DNA from 4 places in the Bradyrhizobium sp. USDA 4454 genome. Region 2 is predicted to be linked to each of the others. Evidence: riboswitches for the same ligand, from Rfam matches in the RefSeq annotation. Region 2 holds a riboswitch; each other region holds the start of a gene.

Region 1 (8,076 bases), 6.0 Mb from region 2:
TTGGGCATGCCAAGCGTCTTGAGCAACAACGCATAGGCGTCAATATGGACGGTCTCCATATTGGTGAAGGCAGCCATCATCATCTGCACAGTGAGCGGCTGGAAAATCGGAATGTAGCGCTTGAGATAATTGTCACCGACCTCGATGTCCGATTGAGTGAAGAAGCGGAATATCTGGGTGAGCAGCGCGCGCTCGTTGGCAGTGACACGATCCGACGCCCAATCCTTGAGGTCGGAGCCGAGCGGAACCTCCTCGCCCATCCAATGGGTCTGCTGCTGACGTTTCCAGAACTCGTAAGCCCAGCCATAGCGATCAACGTCATAGCTTCCGGTCGAGTCCAGGAGGCCGACCCGTCCCTTGCCGATCAACGTGCGCGGATCGACAGCCGAGAGGTCAATCACTGACATGCAAGGCACTCCTCATAGTCGGTGCGCTGCGGCTGCGGTCGTTCCGCCTCGTCACGGCCGCTGATTTTGCCGGCGAACGCTGCGCGCGAGATCGACTTCGAACGGCAGTAATAGAGGCTTTTCAATCCGCGCTCCCATGCCGTCCAATGCAGCATATGGAGATCCCACTTATCGACGTCGGCCGCCAGATAGAGGTTGATCGATTGGCTCTGGCAGATGAACGGCGCGCGGTCGGCGGCGAGCTCGATGATCCAGCGCTGATCAATCTCGAAAGCGGTGCGAAAGATCGCTTTCTCGTGCTCCGAGAGGATGTCGAGATGAGCGACCGATCCCTCGTGCGCTATGATCGACTGCCATATCGCCGGGGTGTTGGCGCCCTTGGCCGTGAGTACCCTGGCGAGATGCGGATTGCGCACCGAGATGGCGCCAGACAATGTCTTATGGGTGTAAATGTTGGCCGGGACTGGCTCGATGCAAGCGCTCGTGCCGCCGCAGATAATGCTGATCGAGGCGGTCGGCGCAATTGCGATCTTATGGCTGAATCGCGCCATCACGCCGCGTTCCAGCGCATCCGGGCAAGGGCCGCGCTCGCGAGCGAGCGTCACCGACGCCGCGTCGGCATCACGCCGGATTTTCCGGAACATGTTCAGATTGAACGACTTGGCCAGGACGCTCTCCATCGGAATGCCCTTGGCCTGAAGGAACGAGTGGAAGCCCATGACACCTAGGCCGACGGAGCGCTCGCGTAGGGCAGCATAGCGGGCACGTCTCATGCCCTCCGGCGCCACCGTGATGAAGTGGGTGAGCACGTTGTCAAGGAAACGCATGATGTCTTCGATGAAGCCCGGCTCCTCGCTCCACCGGTCCCATGTCTCGAGATTGAGCGATGAGAGACAGCACACCGCGGTGCGCTCCTCGTCGCGATGATCGATGCCGGTCGGCAGGGTAATTTCGCTGCACAAATTGGAGGTTGAGACCTTGAGGCCGAGGTCGCGCTGGTGCTTGGGAAGGGCGCGGTTCACGGTGTCGATGAACAAGAGATAAGGCTCGCCGGTCTGCAGCCGGTTCTCAAGGATACGTTGCCACAGCTGGCGAGCGTCGATCTCGCGAACCATTTCGCTGGTCTTTGGACTGCGAAGCGCGAACGCTGTCCCGGCTCGCACGGCATGCATAAATTCGTCAGTAACGTTGATGCCGTGATGCAGGTTGAGGCTCTTACGATTGAAGTCGCCGGACGCCTTCCGGATCTCAAGGAACTCCTCTATCTCGGGATGTTGGACATCGAGATAGACTGCCGCCGAGCCCCGCCGCAACGAGCCTTGACTGATCGCCAGCGTCAGGCCGTCCATGACGTGGATAAACGGGATGATGCCCGAGGTGACACCGCCCTTCACCTTCTCGCCGATCGAGCGAACATTCCCCCAGTAGGTACCGATGCCGCCGCCGTTGGAGGCAAGCCAGACGTTCTCGTTCCAGACGCCGACAATACCTTCGAGCGAATCCGAGACCGAATTGAGGAAGCATGAAATGGGTAGACCACGCGAGCTGCCGCCATTCGAGAGCACCGGCGTCGCCGGCATGAACCACAGTCGGGACATTGCATCATATAGACGCTGAGCATGTGCAACATCGTCCGCAAACGCGCACGATACCCGCGCAAACATGTCCTGGACGCCTTCGCCCGCGAGCAGATAACGGTCGGTCAATGTCAGCTTGCCGAACGATGTCAGGAGGCTGTCGCGCGATCGATCAAGGGCAAGGTCAGACGGCTTTGGAGCTGGCGCGAGGGGACGCGGCAGCGGGGCCAGCGATGGAGGCTGCGCAACAGACCGCTGAAGCGGGGCAAGCTCTGCCTGTGCGTGCGCTGCCCGCACACTGGATGGTGTAACGAGGTGACCCTGTTGATCGAAATCAAAAGACGGCGACATCGGCAACCCCGCGATGTTTGGAGCCGGGGCCGCGGACGACTTGCAGGGAGACAAACGTCCCTCAGTGCAAGCGCTCCACCGGGGCACCCCGCCCGAGGACGTTTGTTCTGTCGCGGCAGGTCTCCTGGCTTGCGGGTCGCTGCGGCTGTCGACCTTCCCGGCGCGTTTCTGCGCCAGTGGCCCATGATGACAACCGCTCACCGCCTACAGTTGCGGGGGCAGCCCCGGAGTAGCCGTTCGGCGCACCGGGTTCCCTCTTAGCTTCCTGTCCTACAAGATAAAGGATGGAAGAACCATGACAGATCTACATCTAGGCGTCACATGCCGAGATTCGTCAAGTCTCGTTTGGGGTACATCAAGCTTCAGAAGAGGACACCGCGAAGTCAATGAATGGAGCGGCCGGCGCCGAGCACCGGTATGTTCCGATATCCATACACGTCCACCTGTGGCTGTTCAGGCAAATCAATCCAGAAATCCGGCCGACCATTCATCAGTCTATGCTGATCTGGAACGTAGATCCTACCAAAGGCTCTGAGACCGTTTTTTCCGTTCCGATGAGTATGAGCGGATCTTCAGCTCAAGATCTTCGAAGCTATCAGCGTCAACGATCCAGATGAAATCGTGTCTAAGGCGCTGGAAAGCTATCATGGACGTAGCCGACGCAGTCAGCTCCTCGACGTACGACGCTCCCCGCGCGATCTCGCTGCTCGAACGGCTGAGGGCCCTGAAGAACACGAAAGCTCATCGAGCTCGCAGCGGCTAAGCCGCTGTAAGCGCGACGAAACCGGCTCCCTTCGTGAATTTACCGTCGGCGCAAGCCTTGTCTCACAATGAAGGAGCAGGTCCGTCCCACCGAGATCGCCTGGTCAATATCTTTCTAGCCAGTACAGCTGCTGTTCGGCGCGCATAGCAGATCGATTTGGTCGCGGCGCATCTAGGTCGCCGCCCTTCTGATCAATTCGGCACGTGCCCGGTGCATGTTTGTAGCGGACCAATTGTCTGGCCCATTCTCGCGATCTGCCGATAAAGGCTTCGCCTACTGTTCGGTGCCCAAAGAAGTCAGGTTGGTCCTACTCGGCCGCGTCCATCAGGATTTCCGGATCGTTCGCGCCTCTCATCGCGACCCAGAGCACTCTTCGCAACGCGCGAAAGCCTCCAGGGCCGTGCTGGATCACGCCCGACGCGCTTGAATCGTACCCGACGTCATGTTGCAGGATTCGGCGCAAGCCACGACTGTTTGGCAAACAAGCTTGGCATTTCGGACCCGATCGGAACAACGTATGTCGCCTCTGGGCGGTCTCATGTCGGCGATTGACTGCGCGGTCCGGCGACACGGAGATGATGTGGTCCTCAGGATCGAGCACCTCCCGGAGCCCGATTTGCGGCTCTCCTCGACAACATTAAGAGCTGTCGAGCTGACGTGTTTCTGGAGGAAAGGAGGATGCTAGGCGCAGACATGGTGGTAGGCGGCAATCGACACCCAGAGAGAGGAGCGCCGTACGGGTCCTCCTGTAGCCTGTTGTCGAAACCAGCGTGGCAAGGCACGGGCTTCATTCAAGGCATCTGGCCCAACGTCCAAACTCCGGTTGCGATCGTTTCAGGCAAGACGCGACGCTGCGTTAGCTGCGCTCGATCTGCGGCAATTGCCTGCTCCGGCACCTGAAAGGACCAGATACATGACGGCATACCCTAGGGTCTTACAAGAGTTGCGTGTGGTTGAGCCCGGCCATCGGGTATTGGAGATAACCACGACCACCGGCTGCATCGTCAGATGTTCTTATTGCTCCCAGGACAAGTTTGCAGATCGCCAAAGGCCCGTATCCCAAGCCAAGCATCTGGGTGTTCAGGATTTCAAGCAATGTCTCTCACGCGTACCGACAGCTACTGGCATTAGTTTTTCCGGATATTCGGAACCCTGGTTGCATCCGCATTGCAGCACGATGGTTGAGCATGCTTACGCACGCGGCCACGACGTCCGGATCTTCACGACCCTTGTTGGAATGAACAGGACTGACGTTCGACGTCTGCAAATGCTCCGATTCAAGACTTTCGTCGTGCACGTTCCCGACGATGGCACTTATATGAACAGCCGCCTCGTCGGAAAAAACTACATCAATGTCATGCGCCGACTGATTGAGGCAAACATTCCCTCGATTCAATTTGTGATCCTGGGTAAAATCCATCCTGATCTAGCCGATGTAATCCCCGCCAAAAAGCTGCAACGCTTGCGGCCGCTGAGTAGCAGGCGAGGACATATAGATCCGAAAATGATCACCCCGCGGCAGCCGATCGCCGGCACTTTGACATGCAATGGGAAACAGCAACATCGGAATGTCCTTCTTCCAAACGGCGATGTTACCTTGTGCTGCATGGATTTTGAGCGGCGTCATGTCATTGGGAATCTTTTGCGCGACGAGTACGAAGATCTGTTCGAAGGCCGGATCTTTAGCGAAATCGCCGACCGCATGAACGGTACGGATGGCTTTCTACTTTGCAGGACGTGTGAATTTGCCAAACCGGAGCCGGAATGCTGTAGGGCCCCTGCCCGCGCGCTGTGAGGAATGGCGATACCAATGGAAGCTCGCCGCACCAGCTGGACTCGTGCCAGAAGGCGGATCAGAGCGCGCTTCGGCGAAATGCACGAGCCGGGGCCCGCCCGTAAGAGAGCCCCGAGGATCGCCTATGTTCAACTGGTGCGACTGGAGGTGGTAGATGCTTTTCCGGCAGGATGACGAACGATTCGGCCTCGCGGTTGATCTCGTGCCTCTCGATTGATCCAAAAGCCCTTGCCGTGTTCAGCAATTCAACACCGCTCTCCAATGGAAGTTTCGAGAGTACAAGAGAGCGTAACGGGCCTGCCCCACATGCCCGCCTTGACTCGACCAACGTTGCGCTTGCAATTCAGCCAGGTGAATAGCTACAGAATATTTCATCCACGATCGATCACAACGACATCGACTTGCGGATCGTCCCAAGAAAACCCGCACACGGCGGCGCCGGTGCCGTCAGCTCCCACAAACCGTGCGATGTGGGCATCCGACAACTCGTTCCCCGGAAGGTCATCACCTGCGCATCGTGAGATTCTGCCGCAGAATCAACTGCGACATTGTACGCTGATCTTCCGCTCAATAGGACGCTCATAGCGCAAACAGTATTGGCCGACGACCGTTCTCATGGGGGGAGGGATTATCCGGCTGAAGGAGCGATACGCTCTCCTCTCATCAATCGCGAACTCGGCCAATGGCAGACCGATCATCACGATGACAGGCCTGGGATCCTCGCGATCGCGAGCTGAGCGTTGGATCGAGGTCCTCGCATCGCATTTCAGTTCGAACCTCAGTTGAAGGATTTGTCATCCTGCGCTCTCCTTTTCGCGACGCGAACACACACCATCGCCTTGGGTGCCGCCCTTGTTCGCTATCATTCTCTGTCGTGCTTGGGGGCCACGTCAGGTTTTGGTCAGCCACCGCTAGTACCGAGGCGCCGAGACCGATGCAAGCGGAGACGCGACCATGAACCAATTTGACAATATCAACCCTGCCGGTAATCGTCCCGCTGCGTCTGAGACAACCGTGGAACAACCGCAACCGCAGCAAGTCCACTTTGAGCAGCAGCTCGCAGACGTGCAACAGCTGGGGCCTATATATGATCACAGGCAGCTTTACGATGTTAGTGAGGAAGACGATCGCCTGATCCAGGCAGCGTCTGGTGTGGCCCTCGAGCGAGGACCACTGCCCGGGCCGACAACCATCAGCATTTACGATCGCCGCCTTCGCAAGTTGGCTGAGGCTCTGAAGGAGGATGGCAAATCCATGGCAGCCCTCGATGATGATACGTTGCTCGATTGCGCCAAGAAGCTATTGCCAAACGATAAGGTTATCGCCCCAGCATTGTCGATGGTCAGCCGCTACCGCAAGCCTGGCGCCGCCGCTCGGATCACCGCGACACATTACCGTCCATCGGACGAAGACGAACGCCTCATTAGGAAGGCCGCCGAGGCAGGCTTCGGTCGAGGGATCGACGCGAAAACGGCCGGAAATTACGCAAGCAGTCTTCGGAAGTTGGCGTCAGCTCTCCGCCCCCTGTCCATTGCCAGGCTCAGTGCCGACAAGTTGCGCGGTCACGCCGATACTTTGTTCCCGAAAGACACGAAACTCCGCTACGCTTTGAACAGACTCCGCGACTATCGCGCGGGCGTCAGGCAGGACAATTTAGAAGGACAAGGAGGTGGCTCGCATCCGCCAACTCAGCCGGCCGTGCGTTCGTCCATGCTGACTGTCGAGAACCAGCTTTTGGAGAATGCTGCGGATCAGGGCGTATTGCTGGCTGGCAATCTCAATGCTCCGGAGGTTTGGCGTGAAATGGATTTGGCCGCTCATTCTCCCCCACAAAGTGTCGCGCAGGATCTGCTTTTCGACAACGCGGCGCGGAGCGGAGAGCTTGCGGTCTCCTGCTTCGATGCACCGTTACTTTGGCAGGGAATGCGCGCCCCCGCTTTCTCGTCCGTACAGAGTTTTGCTCAGGAAGAGCTTTTCGATGCTACGGATCGCGAGAGCCTGATGGCAGCCGCACCCTACGATCAATCGGCGCTTTGGCGAACGATGAGCGCAGCCTCCCATTCGAACCTGCAAAGCGCCGACCAAGGGGCGCTTTTCCATGGCATCGATCGAGATGATTTGCTGCCGGGGATGGCCTTCGATGCACCGGAACCGGCGTCGCGGGTGAATCTGGTCGTCCCTTCGCCCGTGCAAAGCATAGCCCAGAAACAGCTTTTCGAAGCCGCGGATCTGGAGGGCTTCCTGGTCGCGGACGATCTTATTGTGCCGGAGTTTTTGCGGGAACTGGAGTCAACTGCCAACCTGCCCATTGAAAGTGCCGGCCGAGAAGAGTTTCTCGATGCTGCAACCTCGCAGCCGAACTCGCGACTGCGGAACCTTGCCTCTGAAGAATACCTCGCACGGACGATGGACCAAGGCGGTGCCGCCCCGGCCACAACGCCATTCCCAGCCAGCGAAAGCTTTGATGCTTCTTTGGTCGTTCCAGATGACTTCTCCCACGGCAACCAGCCCGCGCCGGATATGATGCGCTCCAAACTGGGCCATTGGGGACTGTTGCCGGACGCGACGCAGCCGGTGAAGACCTACGACATTCACGGCGAGCCCTATACTGCCGTGTTAGGACCCGGAGGACACAATGATATTCAGCTTATTCATCTGCGCTCTCTCGCCGTCGGCGACACGTTTGATGTTTCATTCGCCGTGCCGAAGGACTTTTCCCATTGCACCCAGCCGGCACCCGACATGATGCTTTCTCAGTTGGGTAATTGGGACTTCTTGCCTGATGCGGAAAATCCGGTGATGAACTATGAGATTGCCGGTGAACGCTACACGGCCGTATTGGGACCGAGAGGGCCCAACGACGTTCAACTTATCCACCACCCTGGGTTCGTTTTGCGGGGTGAAGCTGCGCTTGTGACGCCGACGGCTCCCCCGCATATCTATAGCGGCCCTGTATCCGGGTTGAATCCACCCGCCACGCTCGAATTACGAAAGGACGCCCCTTCGACACTGGAGCCAAACCTTCCACTGCCGTCTGCGGCTTCGGCATGGAGCCATCAGCCGGCCCCGCAAATGCCTGAACTCGGAGAGTTGTTCGGCCCAGACTGGAGGGACGGCCCCCGAGAGGCTTCGCCTTTCGTGATCGACATGCTCCAAGACCTGGGTCTTCTGCCGAGCCAGGGC
Region 2 (8,076 bases):
CCCTGATCGTGATCTTCATCGTGTTCGCCAGCGTCGTCGTGATCCTCTGGGTCGGCTCGCATGACGTGCTGGTCGGCACGATCAGCCCGGGCCGGCTTGGCCAGTTCATTCTCTATACGGCGTTCGCGGCGAGCGGCCTCGGCCAGCTCAGCGAGGTCTGGGGCGAGGTCTCGGCCGCGTCGGGCGCTGCCGAGCGGCTGTTCGAGATCCTGCGCGTCAGGCCGCAGATCGCAGCGCCGGCGTCGCCGCGCGCGCTGCCGCAGCCGGCACGCGGCGATGTCGGTTTCGACAATGTCAGCTTCGCCTATCCGACCCGGCCCAATGCGCTTGCGGTCGACGGCGTGTCTTTGCAGGTGCGTTCGGGCGAGAAGGTCGCGATCGTCGGCCCGTCCGGCGCCGGCAAGAGTACGCTGTTCCATCTGCTGCTGCGATTCTACGATCCGAAATCCGGCACCATCTCGCTCGACGGCGTGCCGATCCGGCAGGCCGATCCGGCCGAGCTGCGCGCGCGGATCGCGCTGGTGCCGCAGGATTCCGTGGTGTTCGCCGCGAGCGCCCGCGAGAACATCCGGTTCGGCCGGCCCGATGCCACCGACGCCGAGGTCGAGCGTGCGGCCGATCTTGCGCACGCCACCGAATTCCTGCGCCGCCTGCCTGAAGGCTTCGACGCCCAGCTCGGCGAGCGCGGCGTGACGCTGTCCGGCGGCCAGCGCCAGCGCATCGCGATCGCCCGCGCGATCCTGCGCGACGCGCCGCTGCTGCTGCTTGATGAAGCGACCTCCGCACTCGATGCCGAAAGTGAGACGTTGGTGCAGACCGCGCTCGAGGAATTGATGCGCCACCGCACCACGCTTGTGATCGCGCATCGGCTGGCGACCGTGCTGTCCTGCGACCGCATCCTGGTGATGGACCAGGGCAGGATCGTCGAGCAGGGCACCCATGCCGAGCTGGTCGCCGCGGGCGGCCTCTATGCGCGGCTGGCGCGGCTGCAGTTCGAGGGCATTTGAGCGCGCAAAAAGATCAAGCCGATTGACGCCGCCTTCGCGCATCGCGCGAGAGATGATCGCGCTACACCACGTCGCAACGATCCGGTCGGAGCGTCGCGATGGAAGCGATGCATTTTTGGCTGTTGGCCCGACGTCGGAGGGGACGTAAGCCTTGATTGGAGCGGCCGGCCGGGACCGCGGCTCTGGACAAGGCGGAGAGTGACGAGATGAGTGGTTTGGTGATCAGCGGCGGCCGGGTGGTGGATCCGGCCAGCGGGATGGACGCGGTCGGCGATGTCGCTGTCGTCGACGGCAAGATCGCCGCGGTCGGCACCGGGCTCGGTGGCGCCGAGCGGCAGATCGACGCGACCGGGCTCGTGGTGGCGCCGGGCTTCATCGACCTGCACGCGCATGGCCAGACCATTCCGGCCGACCGCATGCAGGCATTCGACGGGGTCACCACATCGCTCGACCTCGAGGCCGGCGTGCTGCCGGTGGCGTCCTGGTACAAGCGCCAGGCCGAGCAGGGGCGGGTGCTGAACTACGGTGCCGCCGCCAACTGGGCGTTCGCGCGGATCGGCGCGATGACCGGATCCAATTCGGAAAGCTCGCTGGAATCGTTCGGCGCCGCGATGCGCGATCGCCGCTGGATCGAGAACGTCGCGACCGAAAGCGAGGTCGGCGGCATCCTCGAGCGTCTCGCTAATGGATTGAACGAGGGCGGCATCGGCATCGGCATCCTCAACGCCTATGCGCCGGGCGCCGGCGTGCAGGAATTAACCGCGGTGTGCCAGCTCGCCGCCAATCATGCGGTGCCGACCTTCACCCACGTCGCCTACATGTCGCGCATCGACCCCGAGAGCGCGGCCGAGGCCTATATCCGCCTGATCGGCTATGCCGGCGCCACTGGTGCGCATATGCACATCTGCCACTTCAACTCGTCGAGCAAGACCGACATCGAACGCTGTGTCGCGCTGATCGCCAAAGCGCAGGCGCAGGGCCTGCCGATCACGGTGGAAGCCTATCCCTACGGCACCGGCTCGACCGTGCTGGCAGCGACCTTCTTCAGCGATCCGAAGTTCGAGGAGCGCAACGGCCTCGGTTACGATTCGGTGCAGCGTGTGACCGACGGTCACCGTTTCGGCAGCCGCGAGGAGCTGCTCGCTGCGCAAGCCGCAGATCCCTCGGCGCTGGTGCTGTGGCATGTGCTCGATATCGAGAACAATTCGCATCACCGCGACCTGCTCGACATGGCGGTGCTGTATCCGGGCGGCGCGATCGCCTCCGACGCGATGCCGTGGACGCTGTCGGACGGCCGCCCCTACAGCGGCGATGCCTGGCCATTGCCGGATGATGCCACCTCGCATCCGCGTTCTGCGGGCTGCTTCACCCGCTTCATCCGCGAATGGGTGCGCGAGCGCAAGAAGCTGTCGCTGCTCGAGGGCATCCGCAAATGCGCGCTGATCCCGGCCGAGATCCTGTCGGCGAGCACGCCGGCGATGCGTGCCAAGGGCAGGCTGCAGGCGGGTGCCGACGCCGATGTCGTGGTGTTCGACTACGAGACGCTGAGCGATCGCGCGACCTTCTCGGCGATGAACCGTCCGGCAGAAGGCGTGCGCCACCTCGTGGTCAGCGGCCAGCCGCTGATCAATGATGGCGTGCTCGATGTCGCGGCGCGTCCCGGTCGGCCGGTGCGCCGGCCCGTCACCGGGGGCTGAGGTGCCGGTCCCGATCCTGCTGGTCGCGGGCTTTCTCGGGGCGGGCAAGACCACCGTCGTCAACCATCTCTTGGCGCATGCGCAAGGCAAGCGCATCGCCGCCGTGGTGAATGATTTCGGCGCCATCAACATCGACGCCGAGCTGATCGCAGGCAGCAGCGATGGCGTGGTCAGCCTGAGCAATGGCTGCATCTGCTGCACGCTGGAAGGCGACCTGCTGCGCACGCTCGCCAATTTGCTGCGGCGTGATCCGCGTCCCGAATTCATCGTGATCGAGACCAGCGGGATCGCCGATCCCTCGGACATTGTGCGCAATCTGATGGATCCCGTGATCTGGCGGGAGGCGCCGCTGGAGACCGTGCTGTGCGTGGTCGACGCCACGCAGCCGGTGGCCGCGCTGGACGATGCGCTGCTGCGCGCGCAGCTGCGGGCCGCCGATGTGGTGGCGCTGAGCAAGGTCGATCTGGCCGATGCAGCCGCGTGCGCCGCGATCCGCGACGCCGTGCGCGCGGTGCGTCCGGCGGCGGTGATCGTCGATGCGCTGCACGGCGAGGTGCCGACGGAGCTGCTGTTTCCCGCGGATCTCGATCCGGCGCCGCGCGAGACCGCACCGCGACGGCCGGTGTCCGATCGGTTCGAGACGCTGAGCTGGACATCGGAGCGGCCGGTGCGGCTGCCGCGCTTGCAGCAGGCGATCGGCAAACTGGCGCCGAAGCTGGCGCGCGCGAAGGGATTGTTCGAAACGGTCGAGCAGCCCGGACGGCTGACGGTATTTCAACTCGCCGGCGGCCGCGCGACCTTGGCTGCCGGCGGCGTGCCGGCAGCAGGCGTGCCACGCACGCGGATCGTGTTCATCGCCGAGATGGGTGCGCTCTCGCGCGCCGAGATCGATGAGGTGATGCAGGGATGCGTCGAAGCGGAGTGAAGCGGAGTTTCCCGTCATCCTGAGGAGCCGCGAAGCGGCGTCTCGAAGGATGCACGGCCCACCAATTGACAGCCCATCCCGCACCACCTATCGTTTTTGCCGACGGTTCCCTTCGGGGATCAAAAGGGAATGCGGTGCGGGGGTGCCCCAATGCCGCAGCTGTCCCCGCAACTGTAAACGGCGAGCCTTTCGTCAATTTGCCACTGGGCTGTTCAGTCCGGGAAGGCGTCGACAGGCGATGACCCGTGAGCCAGGAGACCTGCCGTCAGTCGTGGTCACACGCGAGCACATCGGGCGGGGGCGTCCTGGTGGGATCGGAGCACTGCCCTTTCGGCAAGGCCCTGTCCGCGTTCGCGGTGACGTGCCACGTTACCGCGAGTCGTTTTCATGTCTCCGTCCGCTCCCGTTGCGCGCAAATGGCGCCTCGGTCTCGTTTGCTCCCTGTCATCGCTGCTGCTGCCGGCCGAAGGCTCAGCACAAACACCGCCACCCACCGCGCTCGATCCGATCGAGGTCGCACCCTCGGCCTCAGCGAAGCCGAAGCCTGCGGCGCGAGGCCAGAACCTGGCGGCGGCGTCGCGGCCGCGCGTCAGACCCGCGCCGTCAGCGGCAGCGGACGGCCCACCGCGTGCTGCAGCGTCGGGCACATCGGGGACGGCATCGCCGACGCTCAACGCCACCACGCAAGGAAGCACCGGCAGCCGCCTCAACCTGACGCCGCTACAGACGCCGGCCAGCGTCGAGATCGTCACGGCGCAGACCATCGCCGAACGCGGCCAGCATAATGTGCTCGATGCCGTTACCCAGAACGCGGCCGGGTTCATCGCAACACCGGCGCCCGGCAATGGCGGCCTGTCATTCAGCACCCGCGGCTTCGCCGGCAGCAACTCGGTGATGACCTTGTATGACGGCACGCGCTTCTATATCGGCTCCGGCACGCTGACGTTCCCCTACGACACCTGGTCGACGCAGCGCATCGAGGTGCTGCGCGGCCCGGCCTCTGTGCTGTACGGCGAAGGCGCGATCGGCGGCGTTATCAACGTGATCCCGAAGAAGCCGCAGAGCACACCTTACAACGAGGCCGAGGTCTCGCTCGACAGCAACATGACGCGGCGGCTTTCGGTCGACAGCGCCGGTCCGGTCAATCCCAATGTGTCCTATCGCATCAACGCCACCGGCAACATGTCGGACGGCTGGGTCGATCGCGACAAGACCGTGAACGCGGTGGTCTCCGCCGCCGTGCGGGTGCAGGCCTCGGACAATCTCGCCTTCACGCTGGCCGAGGATTATGGCGACCGCAGCCCGTCGCGCTATTTCGGCACGCCGCTGGTTGGCGGCGCGATCCAGGACGCGCTGCGCTCCAAGAACTACAACGCATCGGACAGCGCGATCCGCTACCAGGACAGCTGGACCCAGTTCAAGACCGAGTGGGACGTCATCGACGGCATCAAGCTCAACAACACGCTGTATTACCTGACCAGCGAGCGGCACTGGCGCGACATCGAGAACTACACCTGGAATCCGAACACCCGGCTGATCGATCGCACGAGCTATATCGAGATCTTCCACGACCAGGAGCAACTCGGCAACCGGATGGATGCAAGCTTCAGCGGTCATGTGTTCGGGCTCGCGAATCAGTTCGTCGCCGGGTTCGACGTCAACCGGATCGACTTCACCCACACCAACAACTCGCCCTATGGCGGCGCGTCGGCGGTCAATCCTTACGTGTTCGATCCCGGGTCGTTCTTCGCGACCACGACGGCGACCACGCCCGGCTTCAATGCGATGGTCAATCAGTATGCGTTGTTCGCCGAGGATCGTCTGTCGCTGACCGATCAATTGTCGCTCGTGACAGGCGTCAGGTACGACCGCCCCGAAGTCGACCGGACGGACTACAAGACGCCGGCGAACAGTTTTGAGACCACGCTGTCGGGCACCAGCTGGCGCGCTGGCCTCGTCTATGAGCCGATCAAGAACCTCGCGTTCTATGGTCAGTATGCGGTCGGCGTCGATCCGGTCAGCAACCTGATCTCGCTGTCGACCTCGCAGAAGACCTTTCAACTCGCGACCGGTAAGCAGACCGAGATCGGGGTCAAGCAGTCGTTCTGGGGCGGCCGCGGCGAGTGGACGCTGGCGGGCTACGAGATCGTCAAGACCGGCTTGACGATTCCCGATCCGAGCAATCCGACCGCCGGCCTGGCATTGCAGATCGGCCAGCAATCATCCCGCGGCGTCGAAGGCTCGATCGGGCTCGCGCTGAACGACGGCTGGCGCGTCGATGCCAATCTTGCGCTGCTGCGCGCCCGGTACGACAACAACAGCCAGGTGGTCGGCGGCAAGATCGTCAGCTACAACGGCAATGTTCCGGTCAACGTGCCGCAGCAGGTGTCGAACGTCTGGCTGACCTGGGATTTCGCGCCCAACTGGTCGGTCTATGGCGGCGTGCAGATCGTCGGCGCCATGTACTCCGACCTTGCCAACACCCAGTTGCGGCCCGGCTACAACGTCGTCAACGGCGGCATCAGGTGGAAACCGGATGACCGCACCACGGTCGCGTTCCGCGTCTACAATCTGTTCGACAAGGTCTACGCGGTCACCGCGAACGGCACCGGACAGTGGCTGCTCGGCATGCCGCGCACCGCCGAATTGTCCGTCAACGTGAAGTTCTGATCATGCGCAACGCTCTGATCCGGCGCGGGCGGCGATGGCTGTATGTCATCCATCGCTGGATCGGCATTGCGACGTGTCTGCTGTTCGCGATGTGGTTCATCTCCGGCCTCGTCATGATGTATGTGGCGTTTCCGCGCCTCACCGACAGCGAGCGACTTGCCGCGCTCCCGGTCATTTCGTGGGGCAAGGTGCAGGTCACGCCGGATCGGGCGATGGCGATCGCGGAGATGGAGCATTATCCCCGCGATCTCCGTCTCGCGATGATGGATGACACGCCAGTCTATCGCGTGACCGGCTGGAAGGGAGGCGCCGTCACCATTTCGGCGATCGACGGTGCTGTCATCGACCATGTCACGCCGGATCAGGCACTCGCGGTCGCTCGCCATCATCCGCATGCGGTGCGGCCGCAATTGCGCGATACGGTGACGCGCGACCAATGGTCGGTCACCGCACGCTTCGATCCGATGCGGCCGCTCTATCTGATCGGCCTCGGTGATCCCGATGTCACCGAGCTCTACGTCTCCTCGCCCAGCGGCGAGATCGCGCTCGACACCACGCGGCGCGAGCGCATCTGGAACTGGCTCGGCTCGATCCCGCACTGGATCTATCCGACCGTGCTGCGCAAGGACGGCCCGCTGTGGCGGGACGTGGTGCTGTGGATCTCGGGCGCGTGCCTCGTCGTCGCGGTCACCGGCTTCTGGATCGGCATTCTCCGGTTGCGATTGGTGCGTCGCTACGCAAGCGGCGCGATCTCGCCGTATCGCGGCTGGATGGCCTGGCATCACATCGCCGGTCTCATCGGCGGCATCTTCGTCTTAACCTGGATGCTCAGCGGCTGGCTGTCGCTCAATCCCGGCGGTGCGTTCTCCGCTCGCGGCGTCACCCGGGAGATCGCGGTGGCCTATAGCGGCCATGACGCGCCCGGCATCGTCGCGGACTTCCGGTCGTCGCCGTCGGTGCCGGCGGCGGAGGCGCGCTTCGTCTGGATTGGCGATCGCAAGCTGATGATGCTCGACGACGGCAAAGGCCGTCGCAGCCTCGCCGATCCCTCGACCGGTGCGCCCGCGACGCTCGCGCGGGACGAGATCATCGCCGCCGCCCGGCGCGCGATGCCCGGCGCCGCGGTTACCTCGGTGCTGCAACTCGATGAACCCGATGCCTATTGGTACACGCTGCACCAGGCGCGCGAGCTTCCCGTGCTGCGGATCGGCTTCGACGATCCGGCGCAGACCTGGCTACACATCTCCCCGGTTACTGGTGAAATTCTCGACCGCAGTGACGACAACCGGCGGTCCTACCGTTGGCTGTTCAATGCGCTGCACAGTCTCGACTTCCCGCTGCTGCTGTACTACTGGCCGGCGCGCGATGCTGTGGTCTGGCTGCTGTCAGCGGTCGGCACAATTGTTTCGATCAGCGGCATCGTGATCGGCTGGCGTCGGCTGCGCCGCGCTAAGGAGACCCGTGTCACCCGCGCCTGGGGAGCTACTTGACCGTCAGGTGCACGTCTGCCGCCGGCCGGTCGGGAACCCATCCCAGTGCAAAGCGCTGACCGGCAATGATCTCATAGGTCGAGAGCTTTGATGCGACTGCATCGCGGAAGCGGAGATAGGCATCGCGTTGCCGCCCGTTCGCGCGGGCCGCCGCCAGGTTGAGCCATTTGTAGGCCAGCACGAAATCCACGGGAACGCCGTGGCCCTTGTCGTAGGTCAGGCCGAGCATGGCTTGAGCGAACGGGTCGCCCTGCACGGCGCCGCGGTAGTAGCAATCGGCGGCGGCG
Region 3 (8,076 bases), 5.8 Mb from region 2:
GACGAGGGCACACCGACTGGGCGATCGCGCGAAGGCATCAGCGTCAGCTCAATACGTCGACCCTGCCGGTTTCGAGCCGATATAGACCGCCGACGATCTTTAGTGTTTCCTGCTCGACAGCCAGGTTCAGGATCGGGCTGGTGGATTTGAGCTTATTGACGTTGTCGATCACATTCTGCCGGATCACATCGGCAGAGCTGTCACCTGGTTGGTGGCGCGCCCCTCTTACGGCAGGCGCGAGCGCGCTGACGATGGAGCGGATATGTCCCGGCGCCGGCTTGCCTTCGTCAAGCGAGTTGATCGTGGCGTCTATCGCGCCGCAGTGATCGTGACCGAGTACCAGGATCAACGGCGTGTTCAGTGCAGCAACCGCATACTCCAGGCTACCTAGCGTGTCATCGTTGACGAAGTTACCGGCGAGGCGGCATACGAATAAATCACCAAGTCCGCAGTCGAAGGCAAGCTCGGGCGCTACCCGCGAATCGGCGCAGCTCAGAACCGCCGCATATGGATTCTGACCATTGACTAAAAGTCGGCGCTCGCGTTCCAGATCGCGTCCTCGCGACACGCTCTGCATATAACGATCGTTACCCTCCATCAGCCGCTTCAGCGCAGCATCGGGCGAGAGCAGGTTATCCAGCTTCGGCGGTGCTGTCGCTTCGTTCGCGTCGACAATGTTGCCGGCAAACGGCACGACCAATGCCGAAACAGCGAACAGCAACAGCGAGCGGCGCGAAGGCGCGACGTCGGCCGGATAGGGAGTGCTCTGTGTATGGTTTGCATGCATGGTAGGACACCTATCGCGCGGCTCTATGCCACCCCATGGCTTCGGCCTCTTTTTCGCTGCAGAACCAGCGTTCAGCCGGCTTCTTCGTCATGTCGATTTGTCCGTAACTGATTTGCCCCGGAGAGTGATACGTGCGCTCGCCAGTACCGTCGACGGTGCCCTTTATCAGGCAGTCGGGCGAGGGTGGGTCAGATAGCAAAGCGGATCCGAGCAGGAGCTCCTGGGCCTTGTTCGGCACCGAGCTCGCGCCGACAATAATCGTGCTCTTGTTGCGGTGGCGCCAGTCCCAGGGGGTGATGAACGCCCCCGACCACAAGCCGGCAAAGGCATTGCTCGCCACCACCTCATTGACGACGTAAACATGGGTGGATGGATCGAATGACAGTGCCCAACCGGAGCTTACCATCCAGGCGTTCACGTCCTGGCCCTCGATAAAGCAACTGCCGAGAGACCTGCCGTACTTGTCTACTCCTGCGGTCTGACAATCCCATATTCGTCCATTCGAGTAGTTGATAAGGGCGTCACGAGCAGCTACCCCGCAGGCCCATTTCCGACCATGAGCATCCAGGCAAATCTGATCGGTCTCAGGGGCCTCGATACCCGAGAGCCGAATTCGCGTTTGCTCGATCTCTATCATGTTGGCGTCGAGGATTTGGGGAGCACCGCTCAGTTTCGCCGCGCAAACAGGAGACGCGATGATAGCGAGGAATGCTGCCATCATTACGCGGTACTTCATCCTGGTATCCCTTCGCTCTTGGTTCATCAGCTCACAAAATCCCAACGATCCGGTGTCGTCCAGCCGACTGCTTGACCGCATTGGTCCGTCATTTGGTCAGCATCGTTCGACGATGCATTTGTGCAAGCTTGCCTATATTTTCAGCCTACGACCTGACGCTGGGTAAGATTCAAGAGATTTCTTTTGGGGGCGCTCGAACGGAAGAAAGCACGGTTCGGCATAATGGCGAGCGTGCGGACTGACGGGGCCGGTTTTACGGACTTGCCGGTGCAAAGGCGTCCTCGCACCTATTGCGAGTGGGGGGTGGTTGTCATTTCAAAGCGATGAATCAATCCACAACACGTGTCGGCACTCAGGGCATTGCGGCAGTTAGCGCTGCAGGGCTTAGGCGACTCACCCTAATAATCATGTTTAACCGCCTCGCTGCACAATGGGATTGAAATGGTTATGGCCACCCCTGAACTGCCGGTCTCCTGTTACGCGCTTGAAGTCGACGGCCGAGTCAAGGCCGAATTCGCAACCAGAGACGGCGCCCGGGCTGGTGGAGCAGAACTAAAGAAGCGTTTTCCCACGCTTCAAATCAAGATCTATGACGCGCAGACGAATGCGCGCGAGGAAATTTAGATCAGGCTCAATTCGATCTTCGACCCTCGCAGCACGGCTGTGGAGCTCCTCGCCGGGGGCACTCGGGAAAGGGGCCCGCCGCCATCGAGGATGCCGGCGTCGCTATCACTGCCCCGTTCCCGGGGTCCCTCTTAATCCGGTCTCGTCGCTGCACTCGCTCCCGCGGGTGCTTGTTGGTCGCGCGATGCGCTGGCGCGCACGCCGGATCTGGCTTGGCGTCAGCATCGCCTCGCTTGGTCCGTGAAGGATGGCATGGCGCTCTGGCGAGAGCTCGCATGTGGCTTTTGTACCAGTTCCGCCGCGGCTACTCGTCTGAAGGGGCAAGAGCCATCCTGATGCCTGGCTTTCCCGATTGGGGCTTGCAGGCCGGAGCGAGGCCTGCCTCCTGCTGGCATAGCTGGGCGCATCAATTCTCCAGCGCATGGGCCTGCTGTCGCCCCGAGGCGCTCAGCGCTCAAGGAGTAACGCTGCCATCCCGATCATTTGTCGAGGCCTTTCGCACCCCCTTGAATGCGTTCCGTTCGTTTGGCTCTATGTGATGGAACCAGGAGCCGGGAGGAAAAGTCGCAATCCTCTTGGCAAGGAAAGATTGCGGCTCCCAATTGTGCCCCTCGCGCTTCTCGAAGGTGATGACCCCATTTTCGGTAAAGTAGCGGGGGCCTGGTATGTTGCAGTTCACCAGCAGCAGAACGCGCCACCGGTGCGCTTTCTCGGTCGGCTTGTCATTCGCCGCCGTAACGTAATCCACGACAACAGGTTCGATGATATGACAACGGCCGTGCCGGAGAAGATCTCCGAGCTTGCCCTGCGCGGTCGTCACAAAGTTGAAATTGGCCGGATTATGCAGAAAACCAAGGTTTGCGTCTTTTTCGCCGTCGGTGACTTCACTGGCGATGAGTGAAAGCGCCAGGGCGCGCCAGCCGAATTCGATGGGCTTTGCATAGGGAGACGCAACTTCAATCTTTCCGTCGGTCCCGACTTTCCAGGTAATAACGTAATGTTCGTCTGAACTGTTATCCTGATGTCTGGTCCAGGAAAGATAAACATACTCAGTGTGGTCGATGCCTTCGGCGATTCCCCAGTTTCGAGGGACGAAGTGCGCCACTTTCGAGACCTTGGAGACAATGTGCTCGATTGTCTCACCGTCTCGTGCTCGCCAGGTTGACTTGACGCGTTCGACGAGCGCGTTTTCGCCGGCTCGGGCACTGCTGGCCGCCGCAACCAGCCCAGCAAGGAAAATCAGCCATTGACAGAGACGATGCACGTGCCTTGCAGACATTCTCTTCATCACGGCCGAACCATCGGTTTTGATCTGCGCGTCAAAGCGGCAGCCTTCAATCTGTCCTCGATTGGAAGAAGTTAGCGGCAACGTGACGCGGGCGCCTGCGATGTCCCGCGCGAGCAGGCGCTATCCCCTCGATGTCACGCGCCGCTAACTTCAGTGGGCCAATCACAACCTCAATCTGCTGTGCTGGACCTGCCCAGGGGGAGAAGCCTGGGCATCCCGGAGCTTGCATCCTTCGTGCCAGGAAATAGCCGGCAAATCGCGCCAGATTCGTGCAATGTTTGTTGGCTTTCCGACGGCGCTCGTTTCAATGTTTCCATTCAGCCGATCCGCGCGGGCTTGTTCAGCTTTTGTGGAGCCGATCCTCGAGGCGCAAGCGAAGGCCGTTGCAGATTTACGAATGAGGAATCGGGAAGAATTTTTGAAAGGTCTTGAACCGTCCGGTCTGGTGTTGTCACCCGAACGCCTGCGATCTCTATCGGCTCGCAAATGATCATATGCCAAAGTCGGTCATCACTGCCGGGCGTACGGAATCGTTCGGAAGCTCATCGTCAGGCAGGCAGATGATATGGTGTGCGCGTTTTCTGCCTACGCGCACGATGGTGCAATCTAGTCAATCGTCCAGCTGCTTCGGCTCCGCATTCATGGTTGGATGAGCCGCTGTTTCCAGTGGAATCGGGCCGGCAAGCGAGAAACGATCAAGTATCGCGCTAACTTCCTCTCGAGTTGCTCAACATTCTCGAGAGCATCTGTTTGACGGATTGATTCATGAACGCTTTCACCAATCGCCCCAACAGGCCGATCGCAAAGATGGTGACAGCAAAGACGCCAACGGCGCTCCAAACAGCCATTTTCATTGCGGGGTTTCTCAGTGTTCGTTGAGGCGAATCGATATGCGTTCCTGCGCATTATCGGCATCACAGACCGCAAGTCGCCTACCAGGATTGGTTGGCACGCAGATCAACATGCGCGCCGGGCATGCTGACGGTTTGCGGCGTTTTGCCCCCGGCGGCCCTTCTCGACTGCCGAGAGACCGAATGCCAGCACGCTCGAAGCGCGCGACTTGCGCCTTCGACAATTCCTTTGAGACCTATATTGGAGAGAGCTTCCACTCGTGGTCCACTTTCGATGTCAAATAGCCATTTCAGTCACCGATGATGGCAGCATTGACGTGAGAGAGTCATCTGAGAGGTTGACGGAAGAGGTCTGTTGCAGATAATCGAAATCGTAGAGGTTCTCCGGTCCCGCTGGATCCGGAGCTAAGAGGGAAGCCGGTGAACAGGCCGGCGCTGCCCCCGCAACTGTAAGCGGCGAGCCGCTGTCCAACAAAGTCACTTAAGCCCGTGAGGCTTTGGGAAGGCCGGACAGTGGCGATGACCCGCGAGCCAGGAGACCTGCCTCGACCACATATACGTCCACGGGCGGGGTGTCCCGGTGGTACGCCAAGCAGCCGCTCTCGGGCGAGCGTGCTTGCGTCCGCCATGGCCTTTGCCCCCAACTACGGGGTTAGCGCTATGTCTCTTCTCTCCCTTCCGGTCGCCACGCTTGGAACGCCTCGGATCGGTCCAAGACGCGAGCTCAAACGCGCGCTTGAAAGTTACTGGGCCGGCGCAATCAGTGAACAGCAATTGCTCGAGGACGCATCTGGCCTGCGCGCTGCGAACTGGGCCCGCCAAAAATCCCTCGGTGTCACCGTCATTCCGTCCAACGACTTCTCTTTGTACGATCAGGTGCTCGACACCTCTGTCATGGTTGGGGCCATCCCGGAAGTCTACGCGTCGAAAATCGAGCCGGTTTCACTCAAGACGTACTTCGAGATGGCCCGCGGTTCACAGTGGGACCGCCAGAATGCGAGTTGCAGCCCCGGATCGGGCGGATATGGCGCGCCCGCACAGGAGATGACCAAGTGGTTCGACACCAACTACCACTACATGGTCCCTGAATTTCGTCGGGGACAGACGTTCCGCCTGTCCTCGCGAAAACCTATCGAGGAGTACGAGGAAGCCAAAGCCCTCGGATTTCAGACCCGCCCCGTCCTGATCGGGCCGGTCACATTCTTGAAGCTTGGCAAGAGTGCGGATCCTGCGTTCCAGCCACTGTCGCTCCTGGACGAGCTAATACCGGTCTATGTCGAGGTTCTGCAAGAGCTAGCCAAGCGGGGAGCAAACTGGGTTCAATGCGATGAGCCCTGCCTGGTCCTTGATCTGGAGGAGCGGGCGCGAAAATCTTTGCTGCACGTCTACGATCGGCTCGCCAAGGAAGTACCCGACGTCAAGATCATGGTCGCGAGCTATTTCGGCGATCTCGGCGATAATCTGGACACAGCTTTGAACATGACCGTTGCCGGACTGCACGTGGATTTGGTTCGCGCGCCGAACCTGTTGGACCGGATCATTGCTGCCCGGCGAAGCGACCTCATCATGTCTCTCGGCGTCATCGACGGACGAAATGTATGGCGGTCGAACCTGTCGACGCTCCGCCAGCAACTGGATCCCGCCATCGCGAAGCTAGGCAGGGATCGCGTCCAGATCGCTCCATCCTGCTCGCTGCTTCATGTGCCCGTCGACGTTGAACTCGAGACCGGACTTGCATCCGATCTCAAGAGCTGGCTTGCCTTTTCGGTACAGAAGATGCGTGAGCTCGCGATCCTGGCGCGGGCACTCGCGGGTGATCAGAATGTTGCTGAAAGTCTCGCTGAATCGGAGTCGGCCGTGACGTTCCGTCGGACTTCACCAAAGATCCGCGATGCGAATCTCGCGGTACGGATGCGAGCGATTGACCAGGCCATGCGCCGGCGCGCCAGCCCATTTGTCCGTCGGGCCGAGATCCAGCGCAAACGCTTTGGACTACCGGCCTTTCCCACCACGACGATTGGATCTTTCCCGCAAACCCCAGAGGTCCGTAACGCCCGCGCAGCACATGCGCAAGGCGCCATGAGCGACGAGCAATACGACAAGTTCCTCAAGGAGGAGACCGCGCGCGCTCTGCGTTGGCAGGAGGACATTGGGCTGGACGTCCTCGTGCATGGCGAGTTTGAGCGCAATGACATGGTGCAGTACTTCGGCGAGCAACTCGCCGGGTTCGCATTTACCAGGAATGGTTGGGTACAATCCTATGGCTCGCGCTGTGTCAGACCACCGATCCTGTTTGGCGATGTTTTGCGGCGAAAGCCGATCACCGTGGATTGGTGGCTCTACGCGCAATCACTCACCAGTAAGCCGGTGAAGGCGATGTTGACCGGACCAGTAACGATCCTGAATTGGTCATTTGTTCGCGATGATATTCCAAGAGGCGAGGTCTGCCGGCAGATCGCACTGGCGATCCGCGACGAAGTCCGTGATCTCGAGATAGCCGGTGCGGGCATGATCCAGATCGACGAAGCGGCCCTCCGCGAAGGATTGCCATTGCGCCGATCGGAGTGGGCGGCCTACCTTCAATGGGCCGTCGATAGCTTCCGGATATGCTCATCAGGCGTTGCAGATCAAACCCAGATTCATACGCACATGTGCTATTCGGAGTTTAATGACATCATCGACGCCATCGCTGCAATGGATGCGGATGTCATCTCGATCGAGACGTCGCGCTCGAAGATGGAGCTGCTCGACGCGTTCAGGAGCTACAAATATCCTAATCAAATCGGGCCGGGCGTTTACGACATCCATTCTCCCCGCATTCCCGAGGCAGGGGAAATGAAGGAGCTGATAACATTGGCTCGGCAGCGGTTGCAGGACTCGCAGCTTTGGGTAAATCCGGACTGTGGTCTGAAGACGCGCAAATGGGAAGAGGTTCGCCCGGCGCTGATCAATATGGTCGCCGCCGCCCGGCAACTGCGCGCAGCATCCGATCGGCCAGGTCCTTGATCCTGCGCTTGGCTCTCTCCTCCAGGACGCTGATCCGCTCATAGCGCGTTTGCGCTCTCGATCATCTCGACCGAGCTCGGACAAAAAAACGCCCGGCCGCGTTTAGCGGGCCGGGCGAAAGTTAAGTCTGAGGGGAGCGACGCTGACACATCGCCGACTTCCACCGGCGCAGGGAGGACAGCCGATGGTCCGATTGCCGGCGAGGACATTCGCCGTAAATCTGAACCAAAGTTAAAGCACGGCTCAGCGTGGCTCAATCATGCTGTGGTATGCGACCAACGTAGTTGAGTATTGGAAAACTAGACTAAGGTTTGTCCGCGATGAGCCGCGTTCACAACGGATTGCCGAGGCGAGCGAAGACCGCGGCTGGCGACGCCCGGCCCTCTTGGTGTCAACCGAGGCGAAGTGCAATTAACGGCGCCTTCCTGCCGCTAAAGCGGCGCTACCATGCGAGTAAGCGCGACAGCAAGCATTACTCAAGCAACCAATGCATGAGTGATTTGTTGTTGATTTGGCTGCGCAGGCAGTCTGTCCCGTTCCACTCTGGCGAAGGTTTGTAACTCTTTGGAATGGATGAACAGATCGACACTCGACCACGAAAGTGATGGACAACAGGATGCTCCACGATCACGAGATCGGTCCGAACCGCGGATAAGCCAACTCACTGGTGGCTGAAGTGCGGGCTGACCAGACTGGCACGCCCGCCGTTCACACGATTAGACAGCCGCGCTGTGCGTAGCTCCGCACCGAGCGAGGTGAGCGTCGAAGGCGGAGGCGACGCTCC
Region 4 (8,076 bases), 2.4 Mb from region 2:
GCCTTGAAGTCTTCGATGACGGCGCGGCGCCGCGCCGCATCGTCGACAATGACGAACCGCCAGGGCTGGCTCAACCCGACCGACGGCGACAGGCAGGCGATTTCGATCAGGCGCTCAATCGTGCCATCCGGCAGCGGATCAGTCCGGAAGCGGCGCACGTCGCGCCGCCACACGAACAGCTCGTGCAGTTGCCGGCGAAACGTGTCGTCGAATGAGATCATCGCGGGGCCTTTGGCTGGGTCGATCTCGGAGTTCATTTAAGCTGCATTACTTAAGCTTCATGGGCAGGCCCGCAACGACGAATTCGACTTCGTCTGCGACGCCGGCAATGGTCTGGTTCATCAGGCCGGCGGCATCGCGAAACGTCCGCGCCAGTGCATTGTCAGGCACGATGCCGAGGCCGACCTCGTTGGTGACGAAAATGACCGGGCTGCGCTGATGCTGTAGCGCGTCCGCCAGCCGCGCCACCTCCCGCGACCAGTCGCGCTCCGCATGCAGCAAATTGGAGAGCCAGAGCGTCAGGCAATCGACCAGCCTTGCGCCGCCGCCATCGGTCGCGGACAGCGCCTCCACGAGATCGAGTGGCACCTCGCGCTCGATCCAGTCGTTGCCCCGCCGCGCGCGATGTTTTGCGATCCGCTCGTTCATCTCCGCATCGAGCGCCTCGGCGGTCGCGATATAGACCCGCCGCCCCGGAAAGCTCCGCGCACGAAGTTCAGCGCGCCGGCTTTTCCCGGAGCGGGCTCCACCCGTGATCAGAATTACCGCCATGCAATCTCCTGTTACGTCCGCTCTAACCACCAATCGCGGGGAAACACAAAGCCGAAATCGGCCTCGGAGGGCTTGCACTCGGCCGATGTCTTGCGCATCAGGGGGATCGCGGCGAGGAGTGGGTGAAGTGGGATTTGCGGGTGCGATGGCGATGGCGATGGCTGTGGATGCCTTGATTGGCTGGCCGTCCGCGGTGTTTGCCCGCATCGGGCATCCCGTGACCTGGCTCGGCCGGCTGATCAATCTTCTCGACCGCGCCTGGAACCGGGACGCTGATGCGCCTTCGTTGCGGCGCGTGGCAGGTGTTGCGGCGGCCATCCTGGTGATCGCGCTGGCGGCAGCGATCGGTTGGGCGATTCAGTCCGCGCTCGCATCCGGGTGGGTGCGTGTTATTCTTGTTGGTGTCCTGGCGTGGCCGCTGTTGGCGTTGCGCTCGCTGCATGACCATGTCGCCGCGGTAGCAAATCCGCTCACCTCCGGCGACGTCGCGGCCGCACGTCTGGCGGTCGCGCAAATCGTCGGCCGCGATCCGGCAACGCTCGACGATGCCGGCATCGCGCGCGCGACCATCGAGAGCCTCGCCGAAAATGCCTCCGACGGCATCGTGGCGCCGGTATTCTGGGGCGCGCTGTTCGGCCTGCCGGGAATTTTGGGCTACAAGGCGATCAATACGCTGGACTCCATGATCGGCCATCGCACCGAGCGGCATGAGGCGTTTGGCTGGGCGTCGGCCCGGATCGACGATCTCGCCAATCTCATTCCGGCGCGGCTGAGCGGCCTCCTGTTCGTGCTGCTCGCCCCAGATCGTTCGCAGGCGTGGGCGTGCATGCTGCACGATGCGCGCCGCCATCGCTCACCGAATGCCGGTTGGCCGGAAGCGGCGATGGCCGGCGCGCTCGGCGTGCGGCTCAGCGGTCCGCGGATCTATCACGGTCGCGTCGCCGATGAGCCTTGGTTGAACGAGGGCGCCCGCGATCCGCTTGCCGCCGACATTCTCGCCGGCCTGAAGCTTTATCGTCACGCCATGATGCTGCTGGCCGGGGTGTTCGTCGCCCTGGCGTTGCTGTAAGAGCGGCACATGCAAGAGCACGGTGGAAATCTCGACGTCGCCCGGCAACGCTTCGGCGGGGCTGCGGAAGACTGGATCGACCTGTCGACCGGGATCAATCGGGTACCTTATCCCGTGGTCGACGTCGAGCCACGGCAATGGAGCGCGCTGCCATCGCGATCCGAGATCGAAACGCTGCACGCCGCCGCGCAGCAGGCCTACAGCACCAGCGCGCCGATCGTGGCGATGGGCGGTGCGCAGGCCGCCATTCAGTTGCTGCCGCATCTGGCGCCGGGCGGGCGCGCGCGCATCCTTGGGCCGACCTATAACGAGTATGCTGCAGTGCTGTCGGCGGCCGGCTGGGACGTCACCGAGGTGTCCGATCTCGCCGCACTCGCTGGAGCGGACATCGCCGTCGTCGTCAATCCGAACAATCCCGATGGACAGCGCCATGACCGGCACGACCTGCTGGCGCTGCTGCCGCGCGTTGGCCGGCTCGTGATCGACGAGAGTTTTGCGGATGCCGTACCCGGTATCTCGCTTGCGTCGGAAGCGGGACGAGCGGGCCTCCTGATCCTACGCTCATTCGGCAAATTCTATGGGCTGGCCGGCTTGCGGCTCGGCTTCGCCGTTGGCGGCGAGGCTGACATTGTTGCGCTTGCGGCAATGGTAGGGCCATGGCCAGTTTCCGGCGCCGCAATCGCGATCGGGCGGCGCGCCTTGCTCGATCGGGAATGGGCCAAGGCGACTGCTGCACGTCTGGCGGAGGACTGCGCCAGGCTCGATACGGAGACGCAAGTGCAGGGTTGGACGCTGGTCGGCGGCACGCCGCTGTTTCGTCTCTACGACGTCGGCGATGCGCTGGTTGCACAGGAGAAACTTGCCCGTGCGCAAATATGGTCGCGCGTCTTCCAGCTAAAGCCGGGCTGGCTGCGCCTCGGTCTGCCGGGCAGCGAAACCGAATGGTCTCGCCTTTCCGCCGTACTGTCGGTCTGATTGTTGCGTTCGCGCGAACCGGTGTCCACTTCGCTCGAAACGCCTAGCGCGCCAGCGCAAGCAATCCTTCGACATCGAGATGGGTCTCGATGTGCTCGGCCAGCGCGTCGAGCGCGCTCTCGACCCTCGCGCCATAAGGCTGATCCGCCGCGGGGATGTCGAGCCGTGCAAGGAACGCCTTGCGGAAATCGTCCGAGGTGAACAGGCCGTGCAGATAGCTGCCGTGAACGCGCCCGTCGGCAGAAACGGCGCCTTCAGCCAGGCCGCCAAGCCATGAAAAAGGCCGCGCGCGATCCGCCCCATCGGTGCGCCCGATATGGATCTCGTAGGCGCTGATCGGTTGATCGGTCGCAGCATGTACCGCGCTGACGCGGGTCAGCGTCTTCTGTTCGGTCATGGTGGTCGTGACATCGAGCAGTCCGAGGCCGCGGGTTTCACCGGCAGGACCCTCGATCCCCTCGGGGTCGGCGACGATCTGTCCGAGCATCTGGTATCCGCCGCACAGACCCAGCACATGGCCGCCGCGGCGATGATGCGCGAGCAGGTCGATATCCCAGCCTTGTGCACGCAGGAAGGCGAGGTCGCCGCGGGTCGATTTCGAGCCGGGCAGGATGACGAGCCGCGCATCACCCGGGATGGCTTCGCCAGGCCGCACCATCACGAGATCGACGCCGGGCTCGAGCTTGAGCGGATCGAGATCGTCGAAATTGGCAATCCGCGACAGCGCCAGAAACGCGATCTTGCACTGGCCGGGCTTGCGCGCCTCGCCGAGCCCGAGCGCATCTTCGGCCGGCAGCTCGCCGGCGCGAGCGAACCACGGCAGCACGCCAAAGCCACGCCACGCGGTGCGGGCTCCGATCAGGCGGTAGCCGTCGTCGAACAGCGAGGGATCGCCGCGGAATTTGTTGATGACGAAACCTCGGATCATCGCGGCGTCGTCGGGATCGATCACCGTCTTGATGCCGACCAGCTGCGCGATCACGCCGCCGCGGTCGATGTCACCGACCAGCACCACGGGGACATCAGCCTGGCGCGCAAAGCCCATATTGGCGATATCGGACTTGCGCAAATTGACCTCGGCCGGGCTGCCGGCGCCCTCGACCAGCACCAGGTCGGCGCGATCCTTCAGACGCCCAAAACTCTCCAGCACCGCGCCCATCAGCGACGGCTTCATGGCGGCATATTCCCGCGCGCGGGCGGTCGCGATGCGCTTGCCGTGCACGATGATCTGGGCGCCGACATCGGTTTCCGGCTTCAGCAGCACCGGGTTCATATCGGTGTGCGGCTCGACGCCAGCGGCGAGCGCCTGCAAGGCCTGCGCGCGTCCGATCTCGCCGCCGTCGACGGTGACGGCCGCGTTGTTGGACATGTTCTGCGGCTTGAACGGCAGCACGCACAGGCCGCGTCGCGTGGCAGCGCGCGCGAGGCCGGCGACGATGAGCGACTTGCCCACATCCGAGCCGGCTCCCTGGATCATCAATGCGCGCGCCATGGTGCTGCCTGTCAGAATTCGACGCCCGGCTGCGCCTTGATGCCGGAGCGGAACGGATGCTTCACCAGCGTCATCTCGGTAACGAGATCGGCAATCTCGATCAATTCGTCCTTGGCGTTGCGTCCGGTGAGCACGACATGCGTCATCGGCGGCTTCGACGTCGTGAGATACTCGACGACATCATCGATCGCGAGATAGTCGTAACGCAGCGCGATGTTGATCTCGTCGAGCACCACCATCCGCAGGTTCGGATCTGCGATCAGCTGCTTGGCCTTTTCCCAGCCCGCTTGGGCGGCCGCGATGTCGCGGGCGCGATCCTGCGTCTCCCAGGTAAAACCTTCGCCCATAGCGTGGAATTGACAGAGATCGCCGAAATGCCCGGTCAGCAGGCGGCGCTCGCCGGTATCCCACGCGCCCTTGATGAACTGCACCACGGCGCAGGGAAAGCCGTGCGCCACGCAGCGCAGGATCATGCCGAAGGCGGAGGACGATTTTCCCTTGCCGGCGCCGGTATGAACGATGATCAGGCCCTTCTCGCCGCTCTTGGTCGCCATGATCTTGTCGCGGGCGACCTTCTTTTTCGCCATCTTGGATGCGTGGCGCGCGTCCAGCGACGTCTCGCTGCTGACGATCTCGTCTTCGGCCCCGTTTCCTTCAGACGTCATGGCGTTCCTTCGGCTTGACAAGTTCGAGCCGCGGACGAATGGTGGGCCCGCGTTGGTTCCTGTCCTATGACAGGCGAAGAGGGAATGCGATAGGGCTCAAGTCGGGCCTGAAAAGCAGCCGCCCCCGCGACCGTGACCGGAGAGATGCCCAAAGCCACTGATTCCCCAAAGGGATCGGGAAGGCGGGGATCGAAGGGAGAAATCCTGCTCCGCAAGCCGGGAGACCTGCCAGCGCAGCAGTTGTGAGACCGGCGGACGGGGTGTTCCGCGACGGGGAACGGGCCTGTTCACATCAGGCTCGTGTGCCTCATCGCTTCCCGTGTCAATCCAGGAAGGGCGATGAGCGTTACACTTCATGTCTGTATCACCTGCCGCGCCGGCCAGACGCTGGGCGAAGGTGAGACCGCGCCCGGCGCGCGCCTGCACGCCGCGCTGGTCGAGGCCGGCGTGCCCGATGACGTCAATCTGGTTCCCGTCGAATGTCTGTCAGCGTGCAGCCAGGGCTGCTCGGTCGCGCTCAGCGCGCCGGGGCGGTGGTCCTATGTCTATGGCCGCTTGTCCGAAGCCAATGCCAGGGATGTGATCGCCGGCGCCGCTGCCTATGCCGCGGCGCCCGACGGCATCGTGCCGTGGCGCAGCCGTCCCGAAATCTTTCGCAAGCAATCGCTTGCCCGCATTCCACCTCTTCCCGTCGTGCCGGAGGCCGCCGAATGACTACTCTCGCCAAGGTTCCGGTCACGGTCGTGACCGGCTTTCTCGGATCCGGCAAGACGACGCTGATCCAGCACCTGATCCGCAATGCCAACGGCAAGAAGCTCGCGGTGCTGGTCAACGAATTCGGCAGCGAAGGTGTCGACGGCGACATCCTGAAGGCGTGCGCCGACGCCAATTGCCCGACCGAGAACATCGTCGAGCTCGCCAATGGCTGCATCTGCTGCACGGTCGCCGATGATTTCATCCCGGCGATGGAGCAGTTGCTGGCGCGTCCCGTGCGGCCCGATCACATCGTGATCGAGACATCGGGCCTTGCGTTGCCGAAGCCGTTGCTCAAGGCGTTCGACTGGCCGGAGATCCGCTCGCGGATCACGGTCGACGGCGTGATCGCGCTGGCCGATGCCGAGGCCGTTGCCGCCGGCCGCTTTGCGCCTGATGTGGCCGCGGTCGACGCGCAGCGCGCCGCCGACGACAATCTCGACCATGAGACGCCGCTGTCGGAGGTGTTCGAGGACCAGATCGCCTGTGCCGATATCGTGCTGCTGACCAAGGCCGATCTCGCCGGAGCGGAGGGGATCAAGGCGGCAAAAGAAGTGATCGCGGCCGAGATGACGCGCGAGGTGCCGATGCTGCCCATTGTCGACGGCGCCATCGATGCCCGCGTGATCCTCGGGCTCGAGGCTGCGGCGGAAGAGGACCTAGCATCACGGCCCTCGCATCACGACGGTGAGGACGAACACGAGCACGACGATTTCAATTCGGTGGTGATCGATCTTCCGGAGGTTACGGATATCGATGCGCTGCTGGCCTCGATCAAGGGGCTGGCGCGCGAGCAGAACGTGCTGCGCGCCAAGGGCTACATCGCGGTCGAGGGCAAGCCGATGCGGTTGCTGGTGCAATCGGTCGGCGAGCGGGTGCGGCATCAGTTCGACATGCCCTGGGGCGTGCGGCCGCGGCAGTCGAAGCTGGTTGTGATCGGCGAACACGGCGATATCGATGAAGCCGCAATCAGGGCACGGCTTGGTGTCTGATGCACGTCGTCTTTCGCGAGAGCCGCGGCCTTGAAGAGACCGCGACACCAAGGGACCTCGGCCAGGATCCGGCCGATCTCGTGGTGTTGTCGTTCTCCGACAGCGATCTCGCGGCGTTTGCGGCCGGCTGGCGGCGCGGCCGCGCCGCGCTGCCGTCGCTGCGGCTCGCCAATCTCGCGGAGCTGCGCCATCCGCTGTCCGTCGACACCTATCTCGAGCGGACGCTCTCGCACGCGCGCGGCATCCTGATCCGGCTGATCGGCGGCGAGCCGTATTGGTCATACGGTCTGGCCGCGGTGCACCGTCTCGCGAGGGAACGCGGCATCGCCCTGGTGGTGCTGCCGGCGGACGGACGCGACGATCTGCGGCTTGATGAATTTTCGACGCTGCCGGTCTCGACGCTGCGTCGCCTGAAAGTGCTGTGCGACAAGGGCGGCCCCGTTGCCGCGCAGGCCGTGATCGCGCAACTGGCGCTGGCGTCCGGGCTCTATGCCGGACCTATTGTCGGTGAAATCGATCTTCCCGAGATCGGCGTCTACGATTCCGGGCGCGGTGCGGTCGCGGCGCTGCCTGCATCGGATGGCCGGCCGCTTGTGCTGGTGACTTTCTATCGTTCGTATCTGGCGGCCGGCGACACCGCGCCGGTCGATGCGCTGATCGATGCGTTGCGGGCGAAGGGATTCGATGCCCACGGCGTCTTCGTCACTTCGCTGAAGGCGGCTGGCGTCGCCGATTCGCTGCGCGCTCAGTTCGCGCAGCGCCCGCCGGCCGCCATCGTCAATGCGACTGCGTTCTCCGCGGCGGGCGACGACGGCTCAACGCCGTTCGATGCGGCCTCGTGCCCGGTGTTTCAGGTCGCCCTGTCCACGGCGCGGCGCGAGGATTGGGCGGAGTCGCTGCGCGGTCTGTCGCCCGGCGACCTCGCGATGCATGCGGTGCTGCCGGAGGTCGACGGCCGCTTGTTTGCCGGCGTCGTGAGCTTCAAGTCGCCGGGCGAGCGTGATCCCGAGTTGCAATTCGCGCATCTGGCACACCGGCCGGATGCCGAGCGCGTCGCAGCCATCGTTGCACGCGTCGCAGCCTGGCATCGGCTCGCGAGCAAGCCGGCCCAAGACAAGACGGTCGCGCTTGTGCTGTCGAACTATCCAGGCCGTCCGCATCAGATCGCGCATGCTGTGGGCCTCGATGCGCTTGCTTCGGTCGAGACGTTGCTGGCCGATCTCGCGGCGGCGGGATTTAAGCTTGAGCCGGTGGGGTCGCTGGGCGACGTGCTGCTCCGCTCGAAACTGACATGGGATGTCGCCGAATATCGCGCAGCGGTTTCCAACCTCCCGCGGCAGTTACTGGACGATCTCGCGC

Evidence for each region. A riboswitch is a leader RNA that binds a small molecule or an ion and turns the genes downstream of it on or off. The one in region 2 is predicted to bind cobalamin.
Region 1: linked by a shared signal. The riboswitch ahead of ACVIW0_RS06860 (ribonucleoside-diphosphate reductase subunit alpha) and the one ahead of ACVIW0_RS34905 (TonB-dependent receptor) in region 2 are both predicted to bind cobalamin.
Region 3: linked by a shared signal. The riboswitch ahead of metE (5-methyltetrahydropteroyltriglutamate--homocysteine S-methyltransferase) and the one ahead of ACVIW0_RS34905 (TonB-dependent receptor) in region 2 are both predicted to bind cobalamin.
Region 4: linked by a shared signal. The riboswitch ahead of ACVIW0_RS24005 (DUF1636 family protein) and the one ahead of ACVIW0_RS34905 (TonB-dependent receptor) in region 2 are both predicted to bind cobalamin.

What each region holds. Positions count from the first base shown of each region.
Region 1 covers NZ_JBTRCN010000001.1:1,469,669-1,477,744, reverse strand. Annotated here, with positions in the region: gene ACVIW0_RS06865 (ribonucleotide-diphosphate reductase subunit beta) at 1-407, opposite strand, end outside; gene ACVIW0_RS06860 (ribonucleoside-diphosphate reductase subunit alpha) at 398-2,335, opposite strand; cobalamin riboswitch at 2,433-2,648, opposite strand; gene ACVIW0_RS06855 (radical SAM/SPASM domain-containing protein) at 4,012-4,893, shown strand; gene ACVIW0_RS06850 (hypothetical protein) at 5,848-8,076, shown strand, end outside.
Region 2 covers NZ_JBTRCN010000001.1:7,490,716-7,498,791, reverse strand. Annotated here, with positions in the region: gene ACVIW0_RS34920 (ABC transporter ATP-binding protein/permease) at 1-1,007, shown strand, start outside; gene ACVIW0_RS34915 (amidohydrolase family protein) at 1,214-2,704, shown strand; gene ACVIW0_RS34910 (CobW family GTP-binding protein) at 2,652-3,629, shown strand; cobalamin riboswitch at 3,716-3,910, shown strand; gene ACVIW0_RS34905 (TonB-dependent receptor) at 4,017-6,299, shown strand; gene ACVIW0_RS34900 (PepSY domain-containing protein) at 6,302-7,789, shown strand; gene ACVIW0_RS34895 (tetratricopeptide repeat protein) at 7,782-8,076, opposite strand, start outside.
Region 3 covers NZ_JBTRCN010000001.1:1,703,465-1,711,540, forward strand. Annotated here, with positions in the region: gene ACVIW0_RS07695 (carbonic anhydrase) at 44-787, opposite strand; gene ACVIW0_RS07700 (thermonuclease family protein) at 798-1,523, opposite strand; gene ACVIW0_RS07705 (hypothetical protein) at 1,971-2,147, shown strand; gene ACVIW0_RS07710 (nodulate formation efficiency C protein) at 2,602-3,516, opposite strand; cobalamin riboswitch at 4,647-4,848, shown strand; gene metE (5-methyltetrahydropteroyltriglutamate--homocysteine S-methyltransferase) at 4,947-7,292, shown strand; gene hemN (oxygen-independent coproporphyrinogen III oxidase) at 8,009-8,076, opposite strand, start outside.
Region 4 covers NZ_JBTRCN010000001.1:5,130,700-5,138,775, reverse strand. Annotated here, with positions in the region: gene bluB (5,6-dimethylbenzimidazole synthase) at 1-221, opposite strand, end outside; gene cobU (bifunctional adenosylcobinamide kinase/adenosylcobinamide-phosphate guanylyltransferase) at 268-771, opposite strand; gene cbiB (adenosylcobinamide-phosphate synthase CbiB) at 917-1,840, shown strand; gene cobD (threonine-phosphate decarboxylase CobD) at 1,850-2,815, shown strand; gene ACVIW0_RS24015 (cobyric acid synthase) at 2,859-4,307, opposite strand; gene cobO (cob(I)yrinic acid a,c-diamide adenosyltransferase) at 4,319-4,972, opposite strand; cobalamin riboswitch at 5,009-5,219, shown strand; gene ACVIW0_RS24005 (DUF1636 family protein) at 5,312-5,686, shown strand; gene cobW (cobalamin biosynthesis protein CobW) at 5,683-6,717, shown strand; gene cobN (cobaltochelatase subunit CobN) at 6,717-8,076, shown strand, end outside.